Regions from separate parts of the Pseudoalteromonas sp. MMG013 genome, predicted to be linked through region 2. Evidence: riboswitches for the same ligand, from Rfam matches in the RefSeq annotation. Region 2 holds a riboswitch; the other holds the start of a gene.
What was found. Region 2 has a riboswitch for cobalamin ahead of J8L98_RS05550 (ABC transporter ATP-binding protein). Riboswitches for the same ligand answer to the same signal wherever they lie in the genome.

Region 1 (15,939 bases), on a different contig from region 2:
TAAATTACCTGAAGAGCCCCCTTTACTGCCTCCCATAACCAACCTTTGGCAAGTGATAATTAACCAACTAAGCTTTGATGTCGTACCTACATCTCGGCTGCATAAACGAATTGATTGGTATTTAGCACAACCAACTTATTTGGCTCAGGTCAACAAAAGGGCCGCGCCGTATCTATACCATATCGTGAAACGTGTTGAACAACGCGGGTTGCCTATGGAGCTCGTTTTACTGCCGTTCGTAGAAAGTGATTTTAGACCCACAGCTGTTTCTCAACAAAAAGCCGTTGGCGTATGGCAATTAGTTGAAGCGACAGCATACCACTTTGGCGCAATATCTGATCCTTGGTACGATGGGCGCAAAGACGTACTCACAGCGACGGATGCTGCCCTCGACTATTTAAGCTATTTATACAATCGCTTTAATGGCAACTGGTTACATGCAATAGCCGCCTATAACACGGGGGAAGGCCGAGTAAAGAAGGCCATTGACCGTAATAGAGCAAAGGGGATCAGTACGCACTTTTGGCATTTAAAACTGCCAAAAGAAACATCTGAGTACGTACCTAAATTACTTGCGTTAAGCTATTTATTACAAAAAAAGCACCCAAAATTTACTCGGCCACACCTGCCTAACTACGCGCTCACGACCGCATTAGATGTTGGTCAGCAATTTGATTTTGGCGTTCTTTCTTCCCTAGTGAATGTTCCTAAACAAACAATCCACCAGTTAAATCCAGGCTTTCTTCGTCATCAAAGTTCCCCTCAAGGTCCACATAAAGTATTATTGCCAATGACTGAAAAAAAGCTATTACAAAGTCAGTTCTTTAAGCGTCACTTTAGCCAAACATATACGGTAAAAAAAGGTGATACCCTTTATAGCATCGCTAAGCGTTTTAATACTAAAGTTAAAACAATTACGCTACTCAATAACAAAACGAGCTCCTTATTACATATTGGTGAAGTACTTTCTCTAAATAAAGTAACCCAATCTAATAGTTTACTCATTGATTACGAGATCAGTCCTTACCTTATTGAAAAGAAACAAACCAAGCCCGTCACAATTGAATATTTTCACCAAATCAAACCCGGTGACTCTTTATGGGAGATCAGTCAGCTCTACAAGGTCTCGGTCAAAGACTTAATGATTTGGAATGAGATATCAGCACACAGCATGCTCAAACCAGGCAATACGCTGATTTTGCATTTACCCAAGCCACAGTTGATATCTGAACCTGTAAACACTAAAGAGTATTTGTCTGAGTTAGAGGTGCTCGTGAAACCAGAAAGCGGGTCTAGACCCTAGCTTAGTAATGCATCGTCACGTAAAATGACTGTATAAATTACTTACAGAGACTAATATGCACATTACTAAAGACACCGCTGTTGAATTCCATTACACACTTAGTGAAGGCGATCAACACATTGAAACGAGCACTACTGATGAGCCGCTTAGCTACATACACGGTAATGACAGTATGCTGCCTGGTCTTGAAAAAGCGCTTGATAACAAAACGACGGGAGATAAATTCAGCGTGACACTTTCTCCAGAAGAGTCGTATGGAGAGTTTAAAGAAGGCTTAGTACAGCGTATCCCAATTAAACACCTACAAGGCTTAGGCAACAATAAAGCTTGGAAAGCAGGTATGTCTGCCATTGTGGAGTCAAACCAAGGTAGACATCAAGTTACCATCATTAAAGTGGGGAAGTTCAACGCTGACTGTGACCTTAACCACCCATTCGCTGGCAAAACTTTAACGTTCGACGTAGAAGTGATCTCGGTACGAGAAGCCACGGCAGAAGAACTCTCACATGGGCATGTTCACGGTGCCGGTGGTTGTGGACATTAAGCTATGACAAAAGTTGCCATTGTTACCGGTGGCAGCTTTGGCATTGGCCTCGCCATTGTCGAAAAGCTGCTATCACAAGATTATCAAGTCTTTAACCTCGACATAGCCCCCAGTGAGCGTGGTCAGTTCATCCATTGTGATGTCAGTAACGTTGCACAAGTCAACGCTGCAATCGCACAAATCACAGAAAAAAACAAACGCATTGATGTCTTAGTTTCCAATGCTGGAAAACATTTAAGCGCAACGATTGAAGAGACTGATGAAAAAACTCTTGATCAGCTCTTTTCTCTTAATGTAAAAGGTGCATACGCGGCCACAAAAGCCGTATTACCAACAATGAAAGCCCAAAATAATGGGGCTATTATTTTCATTTCCTCAGATCAAGCTCTCGTCGGTAAACGCAATTCATTCGCTTATAATTTAACAAAGTCAGCACTCGCCTCAATGGCCAAAACAACAGCGCTAGATTACGCATCAAATAACATTCGCGCCAATGCAGTGTGCCCTGGCACAATAGAAACTCCACTATTCCATAGCGCAATCGATAAATATTGTGAACAAAGCAACGCAGATAAAGCCACGATAGTTGCAGAAGAAGCCGCATTGCAACCACTTGGCCGCTTGGGTAAAGCGCAAGAAGTTGCAGCATTAGTGGCATTTCTCGTCAGTGATGATGCCAGTTTCATAACCGGCAGCCTACAAACTATTGACGGGGGGTATACGGCGCAATGATTGCCATTATTGATCCTCACATTCATTTTTTTGATTTGCAAATGGGTCAATATGAATGGCTGGTGGGGGATACCCCGCCAAATTGGGCCAACTTATCTCTGATAAAACAAAACCATAATCCCAACCACTTAAAAAATCCCACTTTCTTAGTGGAAGCAGTTGTGCATATTGAAGCGGGATTTGATAATCAACATCCTCACAAAGAACTCGAATGGCTTGCGAAGGCAGCTCGGCCATTGCGGTACGGGGCTATTGCCTATATTGATATCACATTAGAGCCGATACACTTTTCTGAGCAGCTCTCTAAGTTGCTTCACGACCCTTGCCTTAGAGGTATTCGTGATATTACTGAAGGCACTGATGCAATACGTTTACTGCACCCCAATGTATTCACAAACCTCTCCACTTTGAGCTGTCACAAGTTATGCTTTGAAGCACAGTTTGAACTAAACAATCAACAAGTTGCTAACCAAGTTGCCAACTACTGCCTATCATTACCTCACCTATCATTGTTTCTTAATCATGCAGGGTTGCTTGAACGTAATACACAATGGGATCACAGCATGGCTAAGCTATCAAGCTGTCCAAATATAGCGATCAAATTTTCGGGTTTCGAGCATCTTATATCTCCATTATCAAAAAACACATGTCTACAACTATGTCTTCAATACTTTGGAGATGAACGTATCATGTTCGCTTCAAATTACCCCGTATGTTTGATGGAAAAAAGTTATGAAGAAATATGGCTGGAGTACCGTCAACTTGTTGAAAGTGAAGTGTTATGGAAAAAACTCAGTTACCACAATGCAAAACGGTTATATCGCCTTTAAGATCGTATTTGTACCAAATCATAAGCGGTTAAATCCGGCACTATTGCCTGAAGCCTAGCCTCCGTTTCATCCAAGGTATTTAAGCACTCACAATATTCTTCAGCTTTATTTTCTAGTTGTTGTGCTTTTTTCTCTAATGATTTATCAATTTCTTTCGTGATAATATCCATCCGCTGGCTCATATCAGTAATACGGTCTTCTATATTGCCCTCTCGCGATTTAAACGCATCGCCTAAAGAGACTAAAATCGCTCCTAAAGATCCATGAACAGCTGAGTGAATTTTTTGACTAATCTCTTTCGTGAAAAAATCATCTATCTTCGATAAAGACTGAGGTGCAATAAAGAAGAAATCATCCCCTCTTTTAAACTTATCCATTAAAGCACGCTCAACATACTGTAACTGTGTTTTAAGTACTTCAGGTTCTTTATCTGACATACCTTCAACAACTTGTTCAATCGCACTTAAACCCAAATTTACACCATCCGTTGCTAAACTTACCAATTCAGGAACGGTGTCTCGTATCCCTTTTGAATACTCATATAAAACTTGTGTTTCTTGTTCAGAGAGATCGATCCAATAGCCTTGAATTAAAAGTTGAGTATCATTATTAATTTGTACTCGAGTTTGCCCTTTATCAACAATACGGATCACTGAATCAGTTATAATCAAACCATGCCCAAGCTCAACCTCGCACTTCCCCTGAGCAAAGCAAGTAAGTGGCAACATAGACAACAGCAAACTACAGCGTTTTATGAATGACATAGAATCCCCTTAACGTACATCGCGTCAGAATATCAAACTTTCACGCAATGCCAAAACTATTTGCTGTACCGAACGAGTCGTAAAAATATATCAGATGTTTTGGCTTTAATGTTGTTTTTCCCATCTGAAAACTGATAAGCCCACGCATGATCAATTTGTGTTATCGCAGTGGTACTCGTCCAATAGTTTTCATTAAGCGTCCCTGAAAAAATGGTGATATTGGCAGCAGGTTCTACACACTGGAACTCAACAATACTTGCCAACTCTTTTATATTTGGTACATGCCAATCTTTAAACTCCCCAAGCTCGTCATTCACAGCGGCACTCAAAGCTTGTTGCCAATTAAGTTGTTGAGCTGTACCTGTACAGCTCTGATCTCCCGAATTATATACTTCGCCAAAATTACACCGTTGCCACATAAGCCCAGTGAAAGAGTCTGTTACAGTGCCTTCTGTTGAGATTGAAAACCTTTCCGTCGGCGACGTACTAACAACGGTTGATATACAAGTTTGCGCTGCTAATAACGACATTGAAGTCATACATATGCAGATTAATATAAAAATTCTCACAAATAACTCCTAAGGTGTTCTAACCAAACGCACATACGCAGTATTCTTTTTCGGGTAAGCTAAATCATTACCTGTTTGCATATCGAGAATAAAAGCTTGGGTTAAACTACGACCATCAACGCTTGTTTGAGTTGTCCAATAATACTGATGATTTAATAATGCGGCAGATGGTATATTTGGGAAGAAGATTGGATCTAATAATTGGTTACCATCACTATGGCCAAAGTCAATAATCCCGAGTAACTCTAAGTACGTTGGAAGGCGCCAATTACTGCCTCCACAAAAATTACTGGCATTAACATCATCTATTAAAGATTGAATACCACAATTGACATTACTTGGGCACGTGGAATTGGCTGGACCAATAATTGAACCATCTTGTGCACTCCCATCAGCAGATAAATACCAAGTATAATGGTTTTTACCATCCCGTATTGATGTATTGGGAACTGTGCCAGTATTGGTCTCTTTTACTTCCCAAATTAAGCCTGTTACATTATCACGAACACAGGTAAATACGGTCTCAGAATCTGGGAGCTCATCAGCAAATTGATTCAATTTGGTAAAATCAAAGCCAACTCTACCTGTGCCTGTCTTATCAATTAAATTCGCGACGCTATCGCGCCCAACATCACCATCTTGATTGACAAATGTTGAGTCATTACAAGTAATGACAGAGGTATTGCTGAAGCAACTATCCAAGCCCGAATCATTTCGAAGACCTAAAGCTTTGGGCGTAATCGTCACTTTGACACTATCATCTTCAGATAAATTGAGCGGGTCTTTAATAATAACTTTAAAACTGACTTCAGCAGTACTATCGACATTTGGCGCGATAAACGTTGTGGTGCACGACGCAACATCATTAATTACAATAGGTAAGTTACTTCCCTGTTGACTCCAAAGGCATGTATAGCTCCCTGACACACTGACGCTTTTTGACGCATCAAGTGTTACCACATCAAACTCAGTCACTGTTTGCTCATCTCCAGCTTCTGCCAATACAGGGGTATTTGTCGCCGCCAATGTCATTGAAAACTCAGTACTCGCCTCGCCACCTTCGTCATCTTTAATCGTTACACTAAAACGTGCGGTTTGCGTCTGTAATAGCAATGGATGTACAAATGAAATTTCACTTTGAGTTAAGTCACTCAGTGATAATATTGGGCCTGCTAACTGTTGCCACTGATAAGACACAATCGCTCCGTTTGTATCTGGGTCTGACGATGTTGCAGCACTTAATTTAACCGTATCTGGATATTTAGCTGGTAGCACATCCGGCGCTGTTTGAGTAATGGCAGGAATAGGTAATTGATTTTCAGAGGTCACATTGATCGTGATTGTATCAGAAGCAGTTTTATCATTTGGCGCACGGTAATCCACCTGCAACATTATCACGCTATCTGTTTTCACATCTGGTGCCGTTATGGTTACTTCACTTGCCTGTTGAGGGAAACCTTCTAATGCTGGCCCGCTTATAACCTGCCAATTAAACACCCCATCAGCCGGGGAAGCTGAAGCTGCAATCGTCACGCTCGCTTTTTCAACTACGGTGATATTGTTATTGACGTTAATACTGGCATTTTCTTGTGCAGGCTCTGAAGATGACGAACCACCACCGCATCCAACTAACAAACTCCCAATCAACAATGGAAGGACTAAACGGTTCAACATACTTCGCTCCTAGCCTGTTACATGTAGCTATCTTGATGAATTCTTACAAATAACTTCGTACCTACTTTACTATAATCCACTTTGTATTCTCGGCCGTCTAAAGACTGAATGAATAACAGCCTTTTTACTTCCCCAAATATATCTGCACTCGCAATATGTACTATTTCTAAATAGCGCTCTTTCGCTTCACGGCGGTTACGAGGCAACTCATCTTTAAACGGAATAAGCCCATTTACTGTGACTTGTATTTTAGGGTGCGACTCCCCGTTAACAATAACTAAATCGAGCTTTTTCTCTTTGTGAATGATCGTGTTACGACCGCTTTTAATATAGGCTCTATCATCGCTCATGGACTGTTCCTGTTACATCTGTTCATTGGTGGCTTGCTCTTCCAACAAGTTTTTAACCACCTGAGCTGGATCTAATTTCCAGCGGTTTAATAAGTATGAAAAACGCCATATATCTCGGTCTAATACATTTGCTGGCAATAGCAAGTCATAGCCCGTCAACGTTTTCAGATTGTGCATTCGATTGGCAAACATCGCGATCAAACCGGTATAGACTTGTCCTGAATCAGAGCTATACTCATCCGATTCAATTAGCCATTCTGATGGGCAGTTGCCATTTTTGCAATGCATTTTAACAGCTTGTAAAAATATATGCCTCTGTTCAATTAATAATTTACCTGCCAATCTCGGCTTTAATGCTAATAAAAATGAATCTATCGAGACCAGTTTAATACCAACAGCATTTAATTCCAGTAATTCAGGTGCTTCACCAGCTTTAGGTATCCCACTTGAATGCACATTATCGAATGCAATTTTCCATCGCCCAAACTTATGAATATAAACGACGCTTTGTGTACCAAGTACTATACTATAATAAGGTTGTTGGCTTTTCAAAAAACCAAGCAAAATCGAAAAGATAGCAATACTCACCAACGCCGTTTCAACAACACTGATCACACTATCGCGCAAAATCACAAACGCCATAATGATGCAAAGACATACTGCACCGACGAGCATAAATTCAATACTGTGTTGATTCGCTTGAGCTCTTAATTTAGCTTGCATTTGTTACGCCAACCTCACATATAAAACCCAAAATAAAATACAAACATAATGATCGTCCACGCCAACAATTGTCGTATCTTTTTACATGTTTGACATTCATTGTTTTTTTTCATGTTTAAAAATCAACATTTTAGGTACAAATAAGCCGGTAATTTTAACTTTTACGGCCAACGCACAAATTAACAAGATACCCGACTCCATATTGAAGCGACATATTTTGTACACTAGAGTCATCAATCGCAGTGGTAAAATATCATGTATGCACAACAATCGGGTAAAGCCCTCTTTCCTTTTATTATTTTAGTCCTGATTTGTATAACAGGCTATTTGTATTTGCCAACTTCTCAAGGAAAACCGACAAATATTAAGCCAAATACAATCGTCGTCAGCACAATCACCGCACAAGAACAATCTCGTATTATATCAGTTGCAGCAGTTGGTAATGCCCGAGCTAATCAGGCCATTGATGTTATCAGCTCACAAGATGATTATGTTACACATATCTATTTTGCTGATGGTGATTCGATTCAGCGAGATCAAAAATTGGTACAGCTCTTAGATGCGGAAGAGCAACTTGCCGTTGAAGAGTTAAAGATTCAATTAAAAGAGCAACAAAGGCAGTTATCTCGACTAAATGAGTTAGCAAAAACTCAATCAGCTGCGCGCTCAGCTTTGGAAGAGCAACGCTCTGTCGCGGATGCTTTATTTACCCAACTGCAAAGCGCTAAAGTCAAATTAGCACAAATGACTATCAAAGCGCCATTTGACGGTGTGCTAGGTAAAAAACTTATTTCAACCGGGAGCTTTGTTGATAGCAATACCAGCATTACTACTTTGGATGATATCAGTGTTATAAAAGTGGACTTTCAAGTACCTGAAAAGTATTTGGGCCAACTGAAAAAAGGCATGACAGTCACCGCCATTAGTGATGCTTACAGACACACCACATTTAACGGTTATGTTTCTCATATAGACCCTCGCATTAACGAAACTACCCGCAGTGTTCAAGTGACAGCCGATTTTGCCAACAATAATGCGCAACTTAGGCCTGGGATGTTATTGCAAGTAACACTAGAGTTACGCGCACTTACCGCTATCATGCTGCCAGAAAAAAGCATTATCCCACGGAAAGATCAACACTTTATATACATCGTGGATGATCAAGATAAAGCACAGTTAACGAATGTTGAACTTCACACGCGATTTAATGGCTGGGTGGCTGTTTCTAAGGGCGTAAACATTGGTCAAAAAGTTGTCACCGAGGGCACTACCAAGATACGTTCTGGTTCTTCTGTGACTGAAAAGGGATAACTTGTGAAAATAACTGATACTGCAGTCAAAAGACCCGTATTCGCCATCGTTATTAATTTACTATTACTGACTTTTGGTCTTGTCGCATTTAGTATGCTGCCGCTACGAGAGTACCCTGATATTGAAACACCCATAGTAAGTGTAAGTACCAACTACACAGGTGCATCAAGTGAGGTCGTTGAAGCAAAGATAACGCAGGTTCTGGAAAACAGAATTTCCGGTATAGAAGGCATTAAAAGTATCAATTCATCTAGTCGGAATGGTCGTTCAAACATCACCATTGAGTTCGATATCGACCGAGATATAGACGCTGCCGCGAACGATGTAAGGGAACGAGTTTCGCGTGCACTCGACAGACTTCCAGAACAAGTGAGACCGCCTGAGGTTTCCAAATCTAACTCAGATGAAAGCCCAATAGCATGGTTTGTACTTAATAGTGAAAGTATGGACACTTTGCAACTGTCGGATTATGCCCAACGCTTCATTGTGGATAGATTGGCTGTGGTTGATGGAGTGTCTAATGTCCGTATTGGTGGAGAGCGCCAATATGCGATGAAGATATGGTTAAACCGACAAGCAATGGCAGCGAGAGGAATCACTACAAATGATATTGAACAGGTACTACGTCGTGAAAACGTCGAATTACCAGCAGGTGAAATAGAATCTCTAGATCGCGATTTCGCAGTCAGAATTGCCCGCAGTTATAAAAGCCAAAGTGACTTTAATAATTTAGTGATAAAGCGCGGAGAGCAAGGTTATTTAGTTCGTCTTAATGAAGTCGCTAACGTAATACTTGAAGCGGCAGACAACGAAAGTACTTTCAGGGGGAATGGAAAAAATATGATTGGGCTGGGTATTGTGAAGCAAGCCAAGGCCAATACACTTGACGTCGTAGACAACGCACGTCAAGAACTCGAGAAAATCAAGCGAAACCTACCCGAAGGAACAACGATTCAAGACAGTTACGACTCATCTATTTTCATTCGCGAGTCCATTACGGAGGTATACCGTACGCTCGCGATTGCGATGGCTTTGGTGGTCACCGTTATATTTTTATTTTTAGGTACGGTCCGAGCCACGCTTATTCCTGCGATTACAGTGCCTGTAGCGCTTATTGCAACCTTTATGTTTCTACTGTCAATGGGCTACTCAATTAATTTATTGACCCTGCTCGCACTCGTATTAGCTATCGGATTAGTGGTAGACGACGCCATTGTTATGTTAGAAAATATTCATCGTCGTATTGAAATAGGGGAACCGCCATTACTTGCAGCCTATAAAGGCGCTAAAGAAGTCGGATTTGCGATTATAGCGACAACACTGGTTCTTATTTCAGTATTCGTTCCCTTGGTATTCATGGACGGTCGTATTGGCGCACTCTTTACTGAGTTTGCTATGGCGGTCAGCGCCGCGGTTTTGTTTTCAAGTATAACAGCTCTCACTCTCGCGCCGGCGCTCAGTTCAAAAATACTAAAACCTACTAGCAGTAATAATAGATTTAGCCAATGGATGGACGCTCAGTTCTCACGTTTAGAGCGAGGGTATCGTAATGTACTAACTGCTAACCTGAAACGCCGTTATAGCCTTATTTTTACTCTTATCCTAGCAGGCTTTACCAGCTTTACTTTATTTCAACAGATCCCATCAGAACTCACTCCCAAAGAAGATCGTGGTACCTTTTTTGTGATGATGAATGGCCCCGAAGGTGCAAGCTACGAGAACAATGAACTAAATATGGCTCAAATAGAACAACGCTTACTGCCTTATGTGGAGACGGGAGAATTGAGCAGAGTGCTTGTTAGGGTTCCAGGCTGGGGTGGCCAAGGCGGTGTTGCGATCATAGGCATGCCAGATTGGGATGAGCGAAAACGTTCAACATGGGAAGTAATGGGTGAGATAAGCACTAAAATGCGCGAAGTAACTGATATTAGAGCTTTTGCTATTATGCGACGAGGAATTGGTGGTGGTGGTCAATCTCGGCCTATTGAATTTGTGTTACAAGGTAATGACTATCAAGAACTAGCACAATGGCGAGATAAGATCATTAATCGAGCTCAAAAGAACAAAGGGCTCGTTCGACTTGACCATGACTACAAAGAAACTTTTCCACAGTTTTTAATTCAAATAGATAAAACAAAAGCGGCTGATTTAGGTGTGTCTATCAGTGATATAGGTAATACGCTTGAAACAATGTTGGGGCAACGCAGAGTCACCACTTTTATCGATCGGGGTGAAGAGTATGATGTCATACTAAAAGGTACAAAAGCTGACTTTGGCGGTCCCAATGATATCGCAAATATTTTTGTCAAATCACGTACTGATGAACTGATCCCTCTTGACAGCTTGATCAGCATCAATGAAGCGGCCACCGCGTCTCGTCTAAATAGATACAACAGAATGCGTGCTATAACGATCACGGCAAACTTAGCGAATGGCTATACGTTGGCTGAAGCTCTGGACTTCTTAAACACTGTTGCAGCTGAAGAGAATAATATTGATGGTGCAATAGACTACAAAGGTGAATCACAACTGTTCTATGAAGGTGAATCAGCCATGACTTATGTCTTTATCTTAGCGCTAACCGTGACTTTTTTAGTACTCGCGGCACAATTCGAAAGCTTTATTCACCCACTAGTAATTATGTTAACTGTGCCACTTGGCCTCGTTGGTGCGATGTACGGACTTTACCTAACCGATAGCTCGCTCAATATATATAGCCAAATTGGTATCGTCATGTTAATTGGTTTAAGTGCTAAAAACGGCATTCTGATTGTTGAATTTGCCAATCAGCTGCGTGACAAAGGTATCGCATTTGAACAAGCCATCGTAACGGCATCAGTCCAGCGCTTAAGGCCTATCATTATGACTTCACTTACGACTGTAATGAGCGCAATTCCACTCGTTATGGCTGTTGGCCCCGGTTCTGAGAGTCGAATGGTGATTGGTGTCGTGGTTTTTGCTGGGGTGAGTGTATCCACATTACTCACTTTATTTGTGATCCCTTGTGCGTATAACTTATTGTCTAAAAACACACAATCACCAGAGTTTTTAGCGCTACAATTAGAGCAACAGGCTACAGCTATAAAAAAGGTTGAACATGACTAGTATAAAAAAAGCCACATTTGGTGGCGGCTGCTTTTGGTGTATTGATGCTGCATTTCGTCGCGTTAGAGGAGTTACATCGGTTCGCTCAGGCTATACAGGTGGACACACACCAGAGCCAACTTATAAAGCTATTTGCCAAGGTGATAGCGGCCACGCAGAGGTAGTGGAAGTAAGCTTTGACAGCACCATGGTTAATTACGACACTTTACTGGCTATGTTCTTTACGTTACATGATCCAACCCAGTTAAATCGCCAAGGTAATGACATTGGTACACAATATAGAAGTGTGATTTATTATCACGATGAATATCAGCATCACGCAATCAGTGATACGATCACAAGGATTCAGCAACAAATATCAGCACCTATTGTCACCGAAGTCAGCGAAGCACAAACATTCTACGCGGCAGAAGACTACCATCAAGACTATTTTAATGAGAACCCTAATCAGGGGTATTGCAGTATGTTAATTGCGCCAAAAATAGCAAAGTTTGAACAACGATTTGTGAATAACATAGATTAAAACCCCCCGACTAATAAACGGGATGACATAGAAAGCTTGCTTTCGAACATCCCAAAAAAAACCATAACTAGTTGATTTTTAATACACAAAAATCATCCACCTTCTTTTTTCGCCATCAGATATAATTTAGAAATCGACATAACACAATTATCAAGACACCGTATAGACTTTGACATTTACCTATAAAGACCTCAGACTACGCGTCAAAATAGTGAGGTGCTTAATCCTCTTGTATCGGATAAAGATAATCGGGAAATTAGTGCCGTAACCACCTTGGTTAAATAGTCTAATACTGCCCCCGCAACGGTAATGGCTGAGCAAACATGTTCACCAAAGTCCGGAGACCGGCCTCACTATAAAATCCAGTTTATAATATTGCGGTGGGCAATATGGGATATATCGTGATGCTTTAGCATGACTGTATTTCTCATTGCTCCCCTAATAATGAGATACTTATGCAACTATTTATGTTTTTTGTGTTCGCTTTATTGGTCATACCCACAGTATCAAGCAAAGAGATCGTGCCCAGTGACAGCACAAACATAGAAATTTTAGAAGTTGAACATACAGGCAGCTACTCACCCTCTTATAAAATTTTCCAGCGCCATGAGTTTATTAATAGTGCTCAAACCTTGTCCGATATTCTAAGCTCTATAAATGGCATTCAAATACGCCAAATCAGTGGACTCGGTAACCCAGTTGCAATTTCTATCCGAGGTTCAAATAGTAAGCAAGTACAATTTTACATTGATGGGCAGCTCGTCAACGACAGTCAATTTGGTGGATTCGATTTAAATCAAATCCCAACAGAGCAAATTCAGAGCATAGAAATAAGTAAAAGCCAAGCGATTGGGACTGGGGCCACTCCCATTGGCGGTGTTGTAAGGATCAATACGTACAATCCAGATAACTCACAAAAAAAGCTATCAGCCGTCGTCGGATCTTTTGGTCATACCGAATTAAATGCTACGGTCAATACGATTTTTGACCAGCATACTTTAACGCTCGGCGCACAAACGCTAAATACCGATAATAATTACCAATACTTAGTGCCTCAAACGTTTAACAACCCTTCTATTTCTGAAAAACAGGCATTGCTTAACAATGGCTACAGTAAAAATACACTCTATATCAATGATAATATAAAATTTGAAAACAACAGAGTTAGAATTCATGGGCAATATTCAGATCAAACGAAAGAGTTACCGAATTATAGAAATAACTCACCTGAAACCACATCCAATTTAGCCACTAAAACATGGCGTCTCGGCTATTTGCATACGTTGCATGATATACATGCTTATGTACCCAGCATTGAGCTGGATAGCTATTATCAAGATAAGAGTGAAATTTATTTAGACGCCCCCAACGGGGTTTCAGAGCAAAGTTATCATTATAACTCTGATAAAAAGCATGTTAGCGTAAAGCCAACGGTTATCTGGGACAGTTATACATTTACACCTTTTATTACCCTCACCGACCACGCCTTTCAGTCCGAACAATTCATAAATGATCAAGCAAATCCATGTAATGGCATCAGCGAATGCGATATCAAAGCGCAATTGCAGCAAACAAACTACGGCACACGTATCGAGTGGCAAGGAAATACACTACCTATTAATATATATGGGTTGTACAACAAGCTACACAACAAATCGAGTAATGAACCTCTCAAAAATACAACAGCGCAAACGCTATATGCTAACGACCAGTTCGATACACATGAGTTAGGAGCTACCTATCAATGGCGCGAAGTTGTTGCTGAATTCGTTTTCTCTAAAGGTGTCAGAACCCCAACATTGTTTGAACTTTATGGTAATCGTGGTGCTTTTAAAGGTAACGCAAACTTATTACCTGAGCGCTCTAAAACAAGGGCTATCAACTTTGCATATAAGCGTAAAGCTCTGGTGCTCAATGCTTCTAGCTATATAAAAAAACAAGAGAACAGCATCGTCGCTATTTTTAATTCCAGCAATGTGGGAAGCTATACAAATGTCTCTGAAGCCACTTTAAAGGGCTTAGAGTTACAAACTAATTATAAATTTAATACTCAATGGCTGTTTGCTCTAAAAGGCACATTCATTCACTCAAATACACACTCAATCTTCAGTGCTTTTGACGATAAAAAGTTGCCAGGTGTTTATCATAGACAATATAGCGCAGCGCTCACTTACCAAGTGAATAACCAGTGGAGTGTAAGCCTGAATCATAAAATAGACCGTGAGCTTTACTTTAATCGCAGTAATAAATTCCAAAGTGAAAAAAATCGAGGTAATGGCACGCCAGCCGATAGAGAGGTAACCGACGTGACATTCAACTGGTCACATAGCCAACATAATTTGAATTTGACGTTCAGTAACCTGTTTAATACTGAGTTTCAAGATTTAGCCAATCGCCCCGCTCATGGGCGCAGTATCCAACTTAAATATTCTTTAAAGGGCATCTAAACCATGTTTCATACGCTAGCTAAAAAAAGCTTACCTTTGAGCCTTATTGCATCCGCTTTAGTACTTACAGGCTGTGGCTCAAGTGATAAAAATAATGCACCAACACTCACAGGTAATCAATCACCAACAGTCCTAGAAAACACCACTTTAGTTGGCTCATACACGGCAAATGACGTTGATGGAGATGCATTAATCTTAAGCTTGAGCGGTGAATCAAGTGCACTATTTAACCTTGAACAATCAGGAGAACTGAGCTTTAAAGACGCACCCGACTTCGAAGTGGTTGGAGACACGACATTTAGTGTAACAATAACCGCAACAGAGCAAACTAATGATAAGCTCAATGCATCATTAACAATTTCTATTTCTCTTGATGATGTAAAAGATACACCTGATTTTGCAGTTGTCCAAACCGTTTCCCCCGACTTTTTGGGCTCAGAAGTGGTTTACATCGATCCTGTCCAACAAAACGTTGAAACCGGCTTTTATATAAAAGATGCCTCAGACTATACGCTCAGCACATACAAATCAGATATATACCATATTGGTCGCTTTAAGATTGATGAAATCACAAAATATAATCGTGCGGCACCTGACGTTGCGCTTTGGTCATATTCAACACAAGACAGTCAAGACTCGGTGAGTCGAAACCCGTACTCATTAGTCTCATTAAATGACAATAAAGCTTATCTTATCCGCTATGGCTCTGGAAAAGTGTGGATAGTAAACCCGCAAGCCACACAAGCTGAAGACTTCAAAATCGGAGAGCTAGACATTTCTCACTACGCACATAATAATGCGAATAATACCCCCACTCCATCATCAGCTGCAATACTGGATGGTAAACTGTATATTGCCATGCAGCGTATTGATGACAATTGGACGCCGGGTATTGCTTATGTTGCAGTATTTGACACCTTAACTGATACAGAAATAGAAACCAATGCATTAGCTGATGATGAATTTAAAGGCATCCCGCTTGTAGGGAGAAATCCATTAGAGAATAGTGTTGTCACTGCTAATGACAAAGTATATGTCACGTCTCGAAGTTCATATTCTGGGAC
Region 2 (15,939 bases):
TTTTAGTTGGTTGTGATAATTCAGCAAGTCGCTCAGTCGAACCGCTTACGTTGCACGGGAATACTATGGGTACAACGTATAATATAAAAGTGTTTACTAGTGGAAAAGAAATTGAAGCAGGGGCTTTACAGCAGCAAGTAGACGACACGCTCATTGCTGTAAATGCATCGATGTCTCCTTGGGTTGAAAACTCTGAAATTAATCAGTTTAATGGCTTGGAAGCCAATAAATTTATGGCGATCAGTGATGATTTTAGAGCGGTTGTAGCTGAATCTATTCGGTTAGGTCAATCCACAAAAACACTCGATATCACCATGGGACCGCTCATTGACTTATGGGGGTTTGGTCCTGATAAGCGACCTACAAAAAAACCAAGTCAGGAACAACTCGATGAGATGCGTACACGTATTGGTGTTGAAAAACTCGTGCTTAATGAGCAAGGCCTTACCAAAACATTACATGGTTTAGAGTTGTCGTTTTCGGCAACGGCAAAAGGGTATGGTATTGATAAAGTCGCGATGTTATTAGAGCAGCAAGGCTTGAGCAATTATATGGTGGAAATTGGTGGGGAGCTGAGAATTTCAGGCACTAAAGCGGATAACCAGCCTTGGCGTATTGCCATTGAGCAACCAGATGCGCCGATGGGACAGCGACAAATTCATAAAATTATTGAACCTGGGAATAATGGTCTTGCAACCTCTGGAGATTATCGGATTTTTTATGAAATGGATGGTGAGACATTTACACATTTAATTGATCCAGCGACAGGGATGCCAGTGAAACATGAATTGGTATCTGTAACCGTGCTGCATCCTTCAGCAATGACCGCTGATGGATTGGCAACCGCACTCACTGTAATGGGAACAGAACGAGCTAAGGCTTACGCAGAAAAACATAACTTGGCTGTATATTTGATAAGCAAAAGTGATACAGGATTAGTTACTTATGCCAGTGAACAGTTTAAACCTTATTTGTGAGTAAGGAATAACCGCGTTATAATGAGGGGTGTTTTATACCGTCGTCAGCTCAATAGTTGAGTTGTTTTTTTGCATTTTAAGAGGCCTGTGCAATGTCGCTGTTTTTACTTACATTTGGTTTACTGATTTTAATTGTTACGGCAATGGCAATCGGTGTGATTGTTCAGAAGAAATCTATGGCAAGTAGTTGTGGTGGCCTTGGTTCTGTTGGTATTGATAAAGCATGTGACTGCGATGATCCATGTGATCGACGCAAAAAGCGCTTAGCTAAAGAGCAAATTTGGAAAGAAAACCAAATTTTATAATATGGTAATAAAATGACGTTAGTAGCAAGTTGTTGCTAATTTTAATGCGAGCTATAGGCTCGCATTTTTGTATCTGAATTTTGGGAGGGGGGTTATGCAGAGCACATGGTATTTTTTGCGTCATGGTGAAATCGTCGAGCAAGGTATATTATGTGGCCGTTCTGATATAAATCTCAGTCCTCTAGGTTGGCAGCAACTAGAAGATGTAACGAAAGGTATTACCGCAGTAACGCAAATCTTCAGTTCCCCACTAGTTAGATGCAGTAAGTTTGCGACAAAAATCAGCGAACAAAGGCAATTATCTGTTGAGATAGTTGATGATTTGCAAGAAATGGACTTTGGCCTGTGGGATGGCAAGCCTTTTGAGTGGTTATGGTGCAATACTGATAAACCGAGCATCGGTGATTTTTGGGCTGATCCTTGGTCACATACGCCACAAGATGCAGAGTCTATGACGAATTTTCATTTACGAGTTCAAACTTGGTGGCAATCACAGCTAGCGATCCCAAACGATGAGTGTAGCTTGGTAATAACCCACGCAGGTGTTATTAAACAGTTGTTGGCTATGATTCTGCAGTTTCCTAGTAATAGCGTGAAACAGCTTAGTATTTTTGATGTTGGGTATGCTAGCGTAATAAAAGTGCAGGTGTACTATGATGAACAAGGTGTCGCTTGGCCTAAAGTTGTATTTTAGACGTCTAGACAGCATAATACGGTTGTTTGTTGGTATTTCTTGGGAATGAACTGCAAATGTTCAACTGTCCCCGCAACTGTAAAGTACTGTGAGTACGAAAGTCAGATACCAAGACCAACAACTTTCTCATGAGCGGGCGTACTCTGAGTTGTTCAATATGCTTCATAATACCCATATTTCAAATGATATGATGGGTTGTCCTTTATATTGCTCACCTTGATATAATGCGTACACTGCTGATTTATTCAATCGCTTGTTAAAGCTTAACTGATGCTAAAGGGGCACTGTGGAAGACGCTAAAAAGTCCCAAACGAAAGTTATTGAAGTACGTGATCTTGCGCTGAAAATTGATGATCATCAGATACTCAGTGATATTAACTTCTCGATTGATACAGGCAAGTTTGTTGGCTTAATTGGCCCTAATGGAGCTGGAAAATCTTCGTTGTTACGAAGCCTATATCGATATACCACCCCAACGATGGGGGAAATTGTCTTTTTAGGTAAGTCTTTATGCCATTACTCAAGACAAGACTATGCAAGGCAAGTCGCAGTGGTGTTACAAGAGATCCCAGACCATTTTAATTTGAGTGTTTTTGATGTAGTGGCAATGGGGGTATTACCTCACAAGTCATTATTTAGTGCTGTGAGTTTACAAGATAAATTGGCTGTAGCCAGTGCTATCGATAAAGTAGGTCTCAGTGATAAAACTCGCCAGCCATTTTCTTATCTTTCCGGTGGTGAAAAGCAACGGGTATTAATTGCACGAGCGATAGTACAGCAGCCTGTGTTTTTGATTATGGATGAGCCAACGAGCCACCTTGATGTGAAGTATCAAATTCAAATAATGGAGCTTGCTAAATCACTCAACATCACAGTACTCGCTTCTTTTCATGACTTAAATCTTGCTGGTGCATTGTGCGATGAAATACTCGTTTTAAAGGAAGGTGCTTTAGTTGCACATGGAAAACCACTCGACGTGTTCAATGCACAATTGTTGGCGGATGTTTATGGCGTATGTGCATCGGTAAGTTCTGTGTCATGCCCTTATGAAGGCATCGAGCAAGTCCCACATATTCGGTATCATTACGGATATGCATTATGAAGCGTATCGTTACAATATGTGTACTGTTCTTTGGTTGTGTATTCAGTTTTTTTATGGCGTTGAAGTTGGGAGCAATTGATATTACGGGGGAGCATGTCTTTAATGCACTGTGGCAATATCAAGCAAATGACTTCTCACAAAAAATTGTGTTTGAGCTACGTCTGCCACGCGTTATTCTCGCATTTATTGCAGGTAGTGGCTTAGCGTTGGCTGGACTCATTTTACAGACGGTGACTCGTAACCCTTTGGCTGATCCTTATCTTTTTGGTATTTCATCTGGCGCATCTTTTGGGGTTGTATTACTGTTCGCACTGACAGGCATTCAAGCTGGTCTTGCGCTTTCTGGGGCAGCGTTTGCCGGTAGCTTGTTGGCCATGACGCTCTTGTTGTTGATTGCAAAAGGGCGAGGCTCCGCTCAAGTAGAGGCGATGTTATTGGCTGGGGTTGCGTTGTCCTTCCTGTTCAGTGCGTTTACAAGTTTATTATTGTATTGGAGCGATCCTCAGGCGATCAGCGCTATTTTATTTTGGAACTTAGGCAGTTTTAGCAGAGCAGATTGGCAGTGGCTATGGTTACCCTCTTTTGTGGTTTGTGCTTGCATGTTGGTGATGCTGCTGTTACGTCGTTCAATCAACGCCCTTTTACTGGGTGATGAAAGTGCCACGACTCTAGGTGTGAGCGTTGAAAAGCTACGTTTAGGTATGTTGTTGTTGAGTTCGTTGTTAACGGCTGTGTTAGTCGCAATGTGTGGTGGCGTCGGGTTTGTAGGATTGATGATCCCACATATTGTACGTTTTTTTGTGTCTCAAGCGACCACTTTAGGGCTGTTCGCAACAGCGTTGAGTGGTGGGTTGTTAATGATTTGGGTTGACGTTATTGCACGGGTCGCATTAGAAAATCAAGAGTTACCGATTGGCGTGATCACTTCAGCAATTGGCAGTGTCTTTTTCTTAGGTCTGCTGATGTTTCGAAAGCGGTCAGCCTAGTTGGGTTGTGAAATACATAATGAGAATAAACATATGGTAAAGCCATTAGATAATAAATTTTCAGCACAAATAAAACAAAAGATTGATTTAAAAACCAAACCACTCGGCGCATTAGGGCAGTTAGAGTGTGTTGCTTTTCAGTTGGTGAGTATTTTTTCTCAACACACATCAGATACTGAGTTTTTATCAAAAAAATGGGTTGTTATAGCACCCCAGTTAATCGTATTTGCAGGGGATCATGGTATTGCCTCACAAGGCGTATCTATAGCACCGAGTGAGGTGACGGGGCAAATGATGGCTAATTTTGCAGCTGGTGGCGCGGCGATTAACGTTTTGTGCCGCCAGTTTGGTTGGCAATTGAGTGTTGTAGATTGTGGTATTTTGAATGTACCAGAAGCTGATTTAGGGGTGATTTCTCAACGATTGGGCAATATAACTCAAGCATTTCATGAATATGAAGCTATGAGTGAAGCACAGCTTGAGCAAGGTCTTAACCTTGGCGCGCGAATACTGACATTACAAAGTCAAAAAGGTGCAAATGTATATGCATTTGGAGAGATGGGGATTGGCAATACTAGCTCAGCGGCTGCTATTTTTTCCGCGCTTTCGGGGTTGTCTCCAGAAGAAACGGTAGGAAAAGGAACTGGAGTGAGCGGCGAAGTTGTTATTAAAAAGCAACAGCTAGTGGCACAGGCGCTGGTGCTTCATGAATCGAAGCTCACCAATGCGCGTAACATTTTACGTTGTTTAGGTGGCTTTGAAATCTGTCAAATGGTGGGCGCTATGCAGCAGGCAGCACGGTTGCAAGCCGTCATTGTGGTCGATGGGTTTATTGCCACTGCTGCGGCCATGATTGTGATTGCGCTATCACCTAATGCTCAGCAATATATGATTTTTGCACATTGCTCAGGTGAGCAAGCTCATGCAAAAATGCTGGAGTATTTAAATGTAAAACCGTTACTCAATTTAGGCCTGCGTTTAGGTGAAGGTAGCGGCGCAGCCCTCACTTTACCCATTATGCAAAGTGCTCTGGCTTTATATAATGACATGGCCAGTTTTGAAGACGCGCAAGTTACTCAGGTTGTACAAGGTGAATAGGCAAGGATTGTTATTAGCGGTGAGTTTTTTAACGCGAATACCGGTAAGCATTGAGATGCCGATTGCTGATAATGCGTTGAACGAAGCGAGTCGCTATTTTGCCATTGTGGGTGGCGCTATTGGTGCGGCATTGGCGTTATTGTATTGTGGGTTACAGTTTTTATTTCCTGATTCAATGGCGATTATCATCGTGCTTGCGAGCGGGTTAATATTAACAGGGGCGTTCCATGAGGATGGCTTTGCGGATGTATGGGATGGTTTTGGTGGTGGTTGGTCTGTCTCACAAAAACTGACCATTATGAAAGATAGTCGCTTAGGTACCTACGGTGCAACATCGCTGGTGTTACTGTTATTAGCTAAATATGAACTACTTATGTTGTTGGCCGATCATTGGCTATGGGTTAGCGCAGCACTGATTTGTGCTCATACGTTAAGCAGAGCAATGGCGACCAGTATTATTGGCAGGTTAGCTTATGTACAAGAAGATGCACAAAGTAAGGTTAAACCGGTTGCAAAAGCTTTATCTCGGCAAAGCCTAAAGGTTTTATATTGTAGCGCTGGTAGCCTTTTATTGTTGATGTGGTTAACTCAGTTGTTTTCTTTTATCGAGTGCGTGTTGTTGATCTGTGTGTTATGGCTTACTCGTTTTCTGTGTATTACCTGGTTTAAAAGTCAATTAAGAGGCTATACCGGAGATTGTCTCGGTGCAGCACAGCAAATCGCTGAATTGGTTATTTACGGTTTTTGCGTTCAGGTATGGTTATGAATGAAAAAATAGTATTGATGTTAGGCGGAGCTCGTTCAGGAAAGAGCCGTTTGGCCGAGCGCCAAGCAGAGCAATGGCTGCATAGTAATTTGGTATCCCAGTTAGTGTATGTTGCCACGGCACAAGTAAAAGATGAAGAAATGGCGCAACGGGTTAAACACCACCGCGTTTCAAGGTCTGAGGATTGGTCAGTGGTTGAAGAACCATGGTCATTACCTGAAGTTATAACGGATGCAGATAAGAACACCTGTATTTTAGTAGATTGCTTAACACTTTGGTTAACGTATGGTTTATGCGAACAGGGGGTAGACGCTTTTTTGCAACAAAAATCCGCGCTTTTAACTGCGCTGGAGAAAAGCCAAGCGCGCATTATTTTAGTGAGCAACGAGGTAGGACATGGCATTGTTCCCTTAGGTGAGCTGAGTCGTGTATTTGTCGATCAGTCTGGGTGGTTACACCAAGATATTGCACAGTTAGCGGATAGAGTTGAATTTATTATGGCCGGCTGTGCCTTACGCATTAAATAGAGATAAAACGATTGAAAACTTTGATGGTGCAAGGCACCACATCCGATGCTGGTAAAAGTACCCTTGTCGCGGGGTTATGTCGTGTTTTTGCTAGGAAACATCGTAAAGTCGCACCTTTTAAGCCGCAGAATATGGCACTAAATAGTGCAGTGACGCCATGCGGTGGGGAAATCGGTCGAGCACAAGCTCTACAAGCTGTTGCAGCGAAAGTTCCGCTTGATACGGATTTTAATCCAATCTTACTGAAGCCCAACAGCGATACTGGCGCACAAGTGATTATTCACGGCAAAGCCATTAGTAATATGGAAGCCACGAAATATCATGATTACAAAAAAGTGGCTATGCAGGCTGTTTTACAATCGCATACTCGCTTAATGACCTCATTCGATATGATTATGGTGGAAGGCGCAGGGAGCCCCGCAGAAATCAATTTACGAGAAAATGATATTGCAAATATGGGGTTTGCTACTGAGGTTCATTGCCCAGTTATTATTATCGCAGATATCGATAAAGGGGGCGTATTTGCACATTTGGTAGGCACGCTAATGTTACTCAGTGAGCAAGAGCAAGCCCTCGTAAAAGGGTTTGTGATCAATCGCTTTCGCGGAGATCTCAGCTTGTTGCAATCTGGCCTTGATTGGTTAGAAGCGCGCACAGGAAAACCAGTGTTAGGGGTATTGCCGTATTTACATGCATTAAATTTAGATGCCGAAGATGCGGTTGCTATGGATAATGTCGTCGAAGATAAACAGCTCACTATTGCTGTATTATTATTCCCTCATATTAGTAATCACACTGACTTTGACGCGCTGCGTCTACACCCCAATGTGGATTTGCGCTATATACGTCATACTCAACAGATTGGTAATGTTGATCTGATCATTCTTCCAGGTAGCAAGAACGTGATCAGTGATTTGGCTTTTTTACAGTCAGAAACTTGGTCACAGGAGATTAAGCGCCATTTACGCTATGGTGGTAAAGTGCTCGGGGTGTGCGGCGGGTTGCAAATGTTGGGTGAGTCCATCAGTGATCCGTTAGGGATAGAATCAAGCGTAACAGAAATTAAGGGGTTAGGATTAGCACAGTTCAAAACGGTATTAACCGCGGATAAAGTGTTGACTCAAGTCAGCGGAAAATGTCATCTAGATGACGAAAAGGTGAGTATTTCGGGTTATGAAATCCATTGTGGGTACAGTACTGGCCCTGCGATGTGTCAGCCTTTTTTATCTTTTACAGATCATCCCAATGGTTACGAGCATGATGGTTTTATTTCTGATGATAATCTGATGGCGGGTACTTACTTACATGGCTTGTTCGATAGTGCCTGCGCTGCCCAATCAATATTAGGCTGGGCGAGCAATGGCCAATTACAAAATACAATGTTTGATCTCAATACGCATCGCGAGGCACAACTAGAGCGCCTTGCTGATGTATGTGAACAATATTTAGATATACCAAAAATCACCGCCATAACATATGGTCAATAGAGGGCTTTATGAGTACAAATAAGCAAGAGAATACACAACAGTCGCAACAAGAAAGGCATGATAAGCACCAGAAACGTCAGCAGAAAGTAAAAGAAAGTGTTGATGCAAAAGTGGCGGCTGCACAAACAGAGCAAGGTATATTTCAAGTGATTACTGGCAATGGTAAAGGCAAGTCGACTTCTGGGTTTGGTACGGTAGCCCGTTGTGTTGGCCATGGTATGAATGCGGCAGTAGCACAATTTATTAAAGGTATGTGGGAGTGTGGAGAGCGCAACTTACTGGAAAAAGCGGGGGTGCCATTTTCGGTGATGAAAACAGGGTTTACTTGGGAAACGCAAAACCGTGTTACCGACACGAAAGCAGCACAAGACACCTGGATTCAAGCGAAAGCTTGGTTAGCAGATGACAGTATAGATCTGGTTTTACTTGACGAATTGACTTATATGGTGACCTACGAATATATTGATTTAGATGAGGTCATTACCGCAATTGAAAATCGTCCTAAAATGCAGTCAGTGATAATCACAGGAAGAGCGGCACATCGGCGTTTAACAGATCTTGCTGATACGGTCAGTGAAGTTCGCAACGTAAAGCATGCCTTTGAAGCAGGGATAAAAGCGCAAAAAGGGTTTGATTTTTAATGCAACGTTACAGCTTGTTACTTTTGATGTTATTACTCATCAGCCTTAATAGCCAAGCCGCTGAGGCAAAGCGTATCGTCGCTTTAGCGCCTCATATTGTTGAAAACTTATTCACGGTAGGCGCGGGTGATTTAATCGTGGGGACTGTTGATTACGCAGACTTTCCTGCGCAAGCAAACCAGATCCCTCGAATTGGTGGTTATAATGGTATTCAACTCGAAAAGTTATTAGCGCTTAAACCTGACTTAGTCATCGCTTGGCAAACAGGCAGTAAAAAAATTGATTTAGAGAAAGTAGAAAAGTTAGGCATTAAAGTGGTGTATAGCGAAGCCAAAGACATCAATAAGGTCGCAGACGAACTACGTTTATTTGGTCAGTTGACGGGAAACGTTCAACAGGCAGAGGGGGCGGCAGGTGCTTTTACAGCGCAATTTAATGCGATAAAAGGGCGTTACGCAGACACACCTTCTCTTAAAGTGTTTTATCAACTTTGGCCTGAGCCTATGATGACGGTGAATAAAAACACTTGGATCCACCAATTGTTGATGGTGTGCGGTGTAGAGAATGCATTTGCAAATAATGCCACTGATTACCCACAAATCAGTATCGAGAATGTGATAAAAGCAAGCCCTCAAGTGATCATTGTTCCTGATGAAAAAACCAAGAAGCAGGTTAAAATGGTGGATTGGCATAAGTGGCCGGAGATCCCCGCAGTAAAGTATGACCAATTTATAACGGTGAATGCCGACTTATTACACCGTTATAGCACGCGTGTGCTTGATGGGGTGACAGATATGTGTGATAAAATTTTGGCATCAAAGGCTTTTTATCAAGCACAGGTGAAATAAGGTGATCAGCTTTGGTTGTACACTTTATAAAAGAAGGGGGTATTAATGAATTGCTGGCAAGCGTTACTGGCACATGAACAGGCGCAACCTTATTTGCAAGAGACGTTGGACTATGTGGCTCAGCGTCGCGCGGAAGGTGTGATTGTTTACCCGCAGGAGCAGCATGTTTTTGAGGCGTTAAATGCTACCGCACTAGAGCAAGTCAAAGTCGTTATTCTTGGGCAAGACCCATACCATGGACCGGATCAAGCACATGGCTTATGCTTCTCAGTACTGCCAGGTATAAAGCCGCCACCTTCATTGGCGAATATGTATAAAGAACTCGCGCAAGATATTAATGGCTTTATGATTCCCCAACACGGTTACTTATTACCTTGGGCAGAGCAGGGGGTATTGTTACTCAATACCGTATTAACCGTTGAGCAAGGTGCTGCGCATTCTCACAAAAAGCTAGGGTGGGAGCGTTTCACAGATGCAGTTATCGCATACCTTGATGAACACACTCAAGGTACAATTTTCTTATTATGGGGTGCACATGCCCAGAAAAAGGGCAAAAAAATTGATACTGACCGTCATCATGTACTGCATGCGCCTCATCCATCCCCTTTGTCTGCACATCGAGGCTTTTTCGGGTGTAGCCACTTTTCTAAAACGAATCAGTTGTTGGTAAAAATGGGTAAAAAAGCGATTGATTGGCAAATATAAAGAAGCTAGATAGGCTGATTTTTTAGGTTTTTAGTATTAAAAAAGGCTCCTAAGGAGCCTTTTTTATGGACTTAGACCAAATCTAAGTCGTCTAAGTCTAGGTTGTCTGCAAAGTAGTCTAATTCCTGTAGTTCTTTGCGAAGACGCTGTTTGTCTTTCAGCGCTTCGATTTCACGCCACTTTCGTTTTTTACTTTTTTGAGAGGCACGTTTTTTTGTTTCAGGACCTTCTAGTAGTTCAATCATATCGTCTAGGCTATCCATGAATATCTCCTAATTGATTATTAACCTCAATAACGCGAGCTCAGTGTGCATGCCTGCACTACAAGCAACTTTGGTATATCACAACACGGCTAAAAATAAAACAACTATGTGTCATCTAGGTTAAAATAAAGTGACAGTTTGATGAAGGTCAAAATGGTAGAATAAAAAAACGCTGCATAGGCAGCGTTTTTTTGAGGTAGGTAAACTGGGTGGTTTATAGCGCTTTAAAGCGTGTCTCAAGTGTTTCTTGGGCATCTGCGAATGAACGAATGCCTTCAGCCAGTTTTTCAGTCGCCATGGCATCTTGGTTATGCAACCAGCGGAATTGGGCTTCAGTTAGCGGCGCAGGTTTAGCTTCCACAGGGTAATTGCTTTCTAGCAAGTATTCTTGTGCATCGGTTAGGTTGCCAAGTTCTTCAAGTAGTCCAGGGCTGATGGTGAGCTTGTCGCATCCGGTAAGTGCAATGATTTCGCCAGTATTACGGAAACTCGCCCCCATAACCACGGTTTTATAATCATGGCGTTTATAGAACTCATAAATACTACAAACAGATTGTACACCAGGATCGTTAAGTGGATCGGTAGGCTTCTCAAGACCATTCGCCACATGCCAATCTAAGATTCGGCCAACGAATGGTGAAATCAAAAATACATTTGCATCGGCACAGGCACGGGCTTGGGCTTGGCTAAATAATAACGTTAAATTACACTTAATACCTTCTTTTTCAAGTTGTTCTGCGGCTTTAATACCTTCCCACGTTGATGCAATCTTGATCAGTATTTTATCTTTGCTCACACCCTCTTGTTCATACAGTTTTAACAAGGTGTTGGCTTTATTGATCATGGCTTGTGTATCAAAAGACAAGCGAGCATCCACTTCGGTAGATATATAGCCTGGCACAATCTCGGCTATTTCTTTACCAATCAATACTGCGAAGTAATCGCAAGCGAGCTCTAATTGTTGTCGAGCATCAGATTCGTTTGTTTTAGCAAAGTCCCATGCTTTTTGTAAATAAGCTTGGTATGCAGGCATTTCACTTGCTTTGAGTAATAGCGATGGGTTGGTCGTTGCATCTTCAGGCTGATGCTTGCGTATGGCTTCGATGTCGCCGGTGTCGGCAACAATGGATGAATGCTGTTTAAGCCTATCTAGTGCTGATGTCATTAGCTGTCCTCATTCCTATTTGCAGCAAATATAAAAGTGTAATTCCGCTATGTTGCAATACTGTGATTAGCTTTAATAGGTCAATTGTCCGTATCTAAACAGATACAGACCAAGGTAAGCGCAACCAGAAGGAGCTAGCGGGTCATTACACGAATTTAGGGCTATCCCTTATAGGTTCAAGGGTTATTCAAAGCTTGAAGTCCTGCGGGGATAGTGTTGAAATTGACACTAAACAATTTTCAAGTCAATAGGCTAGCCATGATCACGGTAATATCTCCTGCAAAAAATTTAGATTTCGATACTCCTGCGCATATTTCACGCCATACACAAGGGCAATTACTCGATCATAGCGAAGAATTAATGGCAGTATGTCGAACCTTGTCACCGCAGCAGATAGGCAGCTTAATGAAAATTAGCGACAAGCTATCAGGGTTAAATGCCGCGCGATTTAGTGAATGGTCGCAACCATTTACTACAAATAATGCGAAACAGGCTGTACTGGCATTTAACGGTGATGTTTATACCGGATTAGATGCGACGAGTTTGAGTGATGACGCGCTTAATTATGCGCAAAACACTCTCCGTATATTGTCTGGCTTATATGGAGTATTGCGGCCACTGGATTTAATGCAGCCGTATCGTTTAGAAATGGGCACAAAATTAGAGAATAGCCGAGGTAAGAACCTGTATGAGTTTTGGGGCACGACTATTGCTGAAAATTTAAATGCAACATTGGCAGCGCAGCAAGCGTCTCAGTTGGTCAATTTAGCATCCAATGAATATTTTAAAGCCGTCAATAAAAAAGTGCTCAACGCGGAAATTATTACGCCTATTTTTAAAGATTGCAAAAACGGCCAATTTAAAGTGATTAGCTTTTATGCAAAGAAAGCACGAGGCATGATGGCACGCTACATAATCGAACAAAATATTACGAGCTTAGAAGCACTAAAAGCGTTTAATGTAGCAGGGTACTACTTCAGTGAAGAAGCGACAATGAAAGCCAATGAACCTGTATTTCTAAGAGCGGAGCAAGCATGATAAAACAAAGTGTCATAGTGATATTTATTGTATTAACGGCAATAGGGTGTAGTGCTCAATTTGGCACATCGGTCACAAATGGTACGGTTAGCTGTGAGCAAGCACATGCAAATTGTGCGAATTACTGCCGTGATGATACATCGATACCGGGTGCGCAGCAGAATAGCTGCCTAGATAAGTGTTTCGAAGCATTAAATCGTTGCCGTGTATCGCCAAATGATCCAAATAGCCAGCCAACGCCCAGTGTGGGGTGGTAAAATACTTGCTTAACAACGGTAAAGAATACAATGAATAAGAATGTGTTGTTATTGGCTATGTGCCAAGGGTTAATTACGACAGGTAATATTTTGTTAGTCACCATTGCAGCTTTAGTGGGGCAAGCTCTGAGTCCGTCAGCAGCATTAACAACTTTGCCTGTTGCTACACAAATGTTCGGGTTATTAATCGCGACGATTCCAGCATCGTTGCTGATGGCGAAAATAGGCCGTCGCTGGGGATTTAGCTTTGGTAATCTCATTGGGCTTATTGGCACATTTTTGGGTTATGTCGCATTGAGCCAAAGTGCATTTTTACTATTTTGTGCGGCGACGTTGTTAATCGGGGTAGGTATTGGATTTGCAACTTTATATCGTTTTGCAGCAATTGAAGCGAGCGATAATCCCGCAACGGCAATATCTACAATAATGGCCAGTGGCGTTATTGCCGCAATACTGGGGCCCAATTTAGCCGTATGGGTGACAAATAACTTCCCGAGCCTAAATTATGCTAATGTCTTTATCTCATTGAGTGGCTTGTATTTATTAGCTCTGTGTTTATTACAAGTCGTGACATTTAATGAGGTGGCAAAAACAAGTAGTAACGCAAGCGCACGATCATTGAAAGAGATAGTGGCTCAACCGCAATTTATTACTGCGGTCGTGATTGCCATGTTGAGTTATACCATCATGAATTTATTGATGACGGCTACGCCGTTGGCAATGCATCGCCACGGGTTTGATTTGGCGGAGTCTGCATTGGTTATCGAGTGGCACGTATTGGGGATGTTTGTACCTTCATTTTTCACTGGTAAGTTAATTGAGCGATTTGGTCAAGCCAAAATAATGGCGGTGGGTGCATTGATTATTTTGCTGTGTTGTATAGTTAATTTACAAGGTGTGAGCCATGAACATTTTCTGTTTGCCTTGTGTTTACTGGGAATAGGATGGAACTTTATGTTTATTTCTGCCACACAGATGGTCAGTGAGACATATCACCCTTGTGAGCGAGCAAAGGCACAAGCAAGTAATGAATTTTTGGTATTTAGTATGGTGGCAATATCATCTTTAGGTGCGGGATGGCTAGAAGCTGTCGTGGGATGGCAAACGCTAAATATGTGGACAATTCCTATCATGATATTAGCGCTTGGTATTATATATTGGTTTAGTACTGTGCAGCAAAAGGTGCTTGAGGTAGCTTAAACACCTTTTGGTAATTGGCTATATGCAATAACAATGTTGTCTCTAAATGACAGGTCTAAATGTAATGACTGCGCCCTATATTTTTGACAAAAAGTCACAGCTTGACCTTCTGATGTAAGTAGTTGTGTTGCAGCGTGTTTTGTCAATAGTGCTTGCCATTTGTTACGAATATTCATAGGTAGCTGAGGCAGGTTATTTAAAATATCTTCAGATGCTTTAAATTCACTTTGCATTGCTAAATTGAGCATGTCGTCATTGGCAGCGGCAAGCCAACTTACGTTATTCTTTCCGACACATACGATAGGCAGAAAAGGAGCCAATGCAGGGCAAACGTCATTTCGATATAAATCTACTTGCCAGTATGGCCGGGCAATATTGGCAAATTGGGTAAAGCTGGTGATGGGGCCAAATCCAGCATGAGATGACAGAACCATTTCGACTCTTGGCTTATTTGCATCGACCGTATCATTGGCCACATCTATATACCATTGCTCAATTATCATGGCATTTTGAAAATACTCGTCACGCAGTGAACCCCACACTTTTTTTATGTTTGGATACGCTTGCTCCTGTGTTTTGAGGAGGTTTAAAACGGGATGATTGTTGTAGCTACTCTGGTCTTTTAACAACAAATACACTTCATCACGAATTTCTTTACAGCGACCAAGTGGGTATGGTTTGCCTGCAAATGTAGGGTATTTGGGCGCTAAGATTAAATCAGCCTGTAAACGTAACTGTGCAAGCGCACCACACAGTAAATTTAATTGGTGGCTAGAAATTTCCATATTTTATGTTGTCCTTAGGATTTTATATCATCATTTCAGCTGGTTAATATACCGCGTAAACAGTGATAAATAATAGTAAATCAAGATCTAGATCAACAAATCGCAATAAAGTTAATTTTACGTAATTAATGTGTTTGTTTTTTGTTTTCATTGTTATTAATCTGCGCATCGAAGAGTAAATTAAAATTTATTCAAAATAATTTATTTAGCAGAGGCAAGTTATGAAATGTTTAAGGCGAACAAAGGACATTACGCCCATCACATCACCGTCATTTGAAATAACCGTAAATCATCAAAAGGTTGCGGTAAGCGAAGGGGAAACTATTTTATCGGTTTTGCTTGCAACGGAGCATAAGGAGTTGATGGTGAATGACCATCAAAGTGTTTCAGGGGCGTATTGTGGCATGGGCGTATGCCATTGCTGTCATGTAAAAGTGAACAAACGATTTAAAAAGCGTGCTTGTCAGACGGTTGTTCAGCCACAAATGACAGTCGAGACACTGGTGAATCGATTTTTCGAAGAGGGTATAAAATGACACATAATCACCCTGTGGTAATTGTTGGCGGTGGCCCCGCTGGTACCGCGACAGCTGCCCACCTAGGAAAGTTTGGTATTGCGAGTACAGTCGTGGATGAAGCATCAAAAATTGGCGGGGTGATTTATCGAGGGCCATTACGTAGCACACTAACATTGCCGCATCTAGACGATAATTTAAAACGCGCCATGGCGGCCTTACAAAGGCGTTATGATAATAATGTGAAACATATTAGTTTATTGACGAATACACGAGTTTTGGGGCCTGAAGGTAAGAAAAACTTACTGGTAAGCAAAGATGAGAGATTAGAAAATTTAGCCTACGAAGAGCTTGTGGTAGCCACGGGCTGTCATGAAAGGAGTATTCCGTTTCAAGGGTGGCAGCTACCGGGGGTGATGTTGATGGGAGGAGTGCAGTTACAACTCAAAAGTGGGTTGGTAAAACCAGGGAGTAAAATGGCATTGGTGGGAACGGGGCCTCTATTGCCGTTAGTTGCGTGTCAATTACATAAGTCAGGGGTTGAAGTCGCTGGTGTCTATGAAGCAAGTCAATTTGGTAA

Region 1: it holds a riboswitch for cobalamin, as region 2 does, so the genes downstream of both, J8L98_RS11585 (TonB-dependent receptor) here and J8L98_RS05550 (ABC transporter ATP-binding protein) in region 2, are expected to answer to the same signal.

What each region holds. Positions count from the first base shown of each region.
Region 1 covers NZ_JAGJEE010000010.1:109,331-125,269, reverse strand. The annotation lists gene J8L98_RS11645 (LysM peptidoglycan-binding domain-containing protein) at 1-1,303, shown strand, start outside; gene J8L98_RS11640 (peptidylprolyl isomerase) at 1,359-1,847, shown strand; gene J8L98_RS11635 (SDR family oxidoreductase) at 1,851-2,579, shown strand; gene J8L98_RS11630 (amidohydrolase family protein) at 2,576-3,409, shown strand; gene J8L98_RS11625 (YggN family protein) at 3,406-4,173, opposite strand; gene J8L98_RS11620 (DUF1566 domain-containing protein) at 4,230-4,703, opposite strand; gene J8L98_RS11615 (DUF1566 domain-containing protein) at 4,752-6,416, opposite strand; gene J8L98_RS11610 (hypothetical protein) at 6,434-6,766, opposite strand; gene J8L98_RS11605 (DUF2982 domain-containing protein) at 6,779-7,489, opposite strand; gene J8L98_RS11600 (efflux RND transporter periplasmic adaptor subunit) at 7,745-8,800, shown strand; gene J8L98_RS11595 (efflux RND transporter permease subunit) at 8,804-11,905, shown strand; gene msrA (peptide-methionine (S)-S-oxide reductase MsrA) at 11,898-12,428, shown strand; cobalamin riboswitch at 12,626-12,796, shown strand; gene J8L98_RS11585 (TonB-dependent receptor) at 12,884-14,875, shown strand; gene J8L98_RS11580 (cadherin repeat domain-containing protein) at 14,879-15,939, shown strand, end outside.
Region 2 covers NZ_JAGJEE010000004.1:90,217-106,155, reverse strand. The annotation lists gene J8L98_RS05565 (FAD:protein FMN transferase) at 1-977, shown strand, start outside; gene nqrM ((Na+)-NQR maturation NqrM) at 1,070-1,282, shown strand; gene J8L98_RS05555 (histidine phosphatase family protein) at 1,377-1,976, shown strand; cobalamin riboswitch at 1,982-2,114, shown strand; gene J8L98_RS05550 (ABC transporter ATP-binding protein) at 2,263-3,078, shown strand; gene J8L98_RS05545 (iron ABC transporter permease) at 3,075-4,064, shown strand; gene cobT (nicotinate-nucleotide--dimethylbenzimidazole phosphoribosyltransferase) at 4,098-5,162, shown strand; gene J8L98_RS05535 (adenosylcobinamide-GDP ribazoletransferase) at 5,107-5,928, shown strand; gene cobU (bifunctional adenosylcobinamide kinase/adenosylcobinamide-phosphate guanylyltransferase) at 5,925-6,455, shown strand; gene J8L98_RS05525 (cobyric acid synthase) at 6,467-7,942, shown strand; gene cobO (cob(I)yrinic acid a,c-diamide adenosyltransferase) at 7,951-8,583, shown strand; gene J8L98_RS05515 (cobalamin-binding protein) at 8,583-9,431, shown strand; gene ung (uracil-DNA glycosylase) at 9,477-10,136, shown strand; gene J8L98_RS05505 (DUF3545 family protein) at 10,208-10,399, opposite strand; gene tal (transaldolase) at 10,614-11,564, opposite strand; gene yaaA (peroxide stress protein YaaA) at 11,823-12,602, shown strand; gene J8L98_RS05490 (hypothetical protein) at 12,599-12,859, shown strand; gene J8L98_RS05485 (MFS transporter) at 12,890-14,059, shown strand; gene J8L98_RS05480 (hypothetical protein) at 14,056-14,844, opposite strand; gene J8L98_RS05475 (2Fe-2S iron-sulfur cluster-binding protein) at 15,066-15,380, shown strand; gene J8L98_RS05470 (FAD/NAD(P)-binding oxidoreductase) at 15,377-15,939, shown strand, end outside.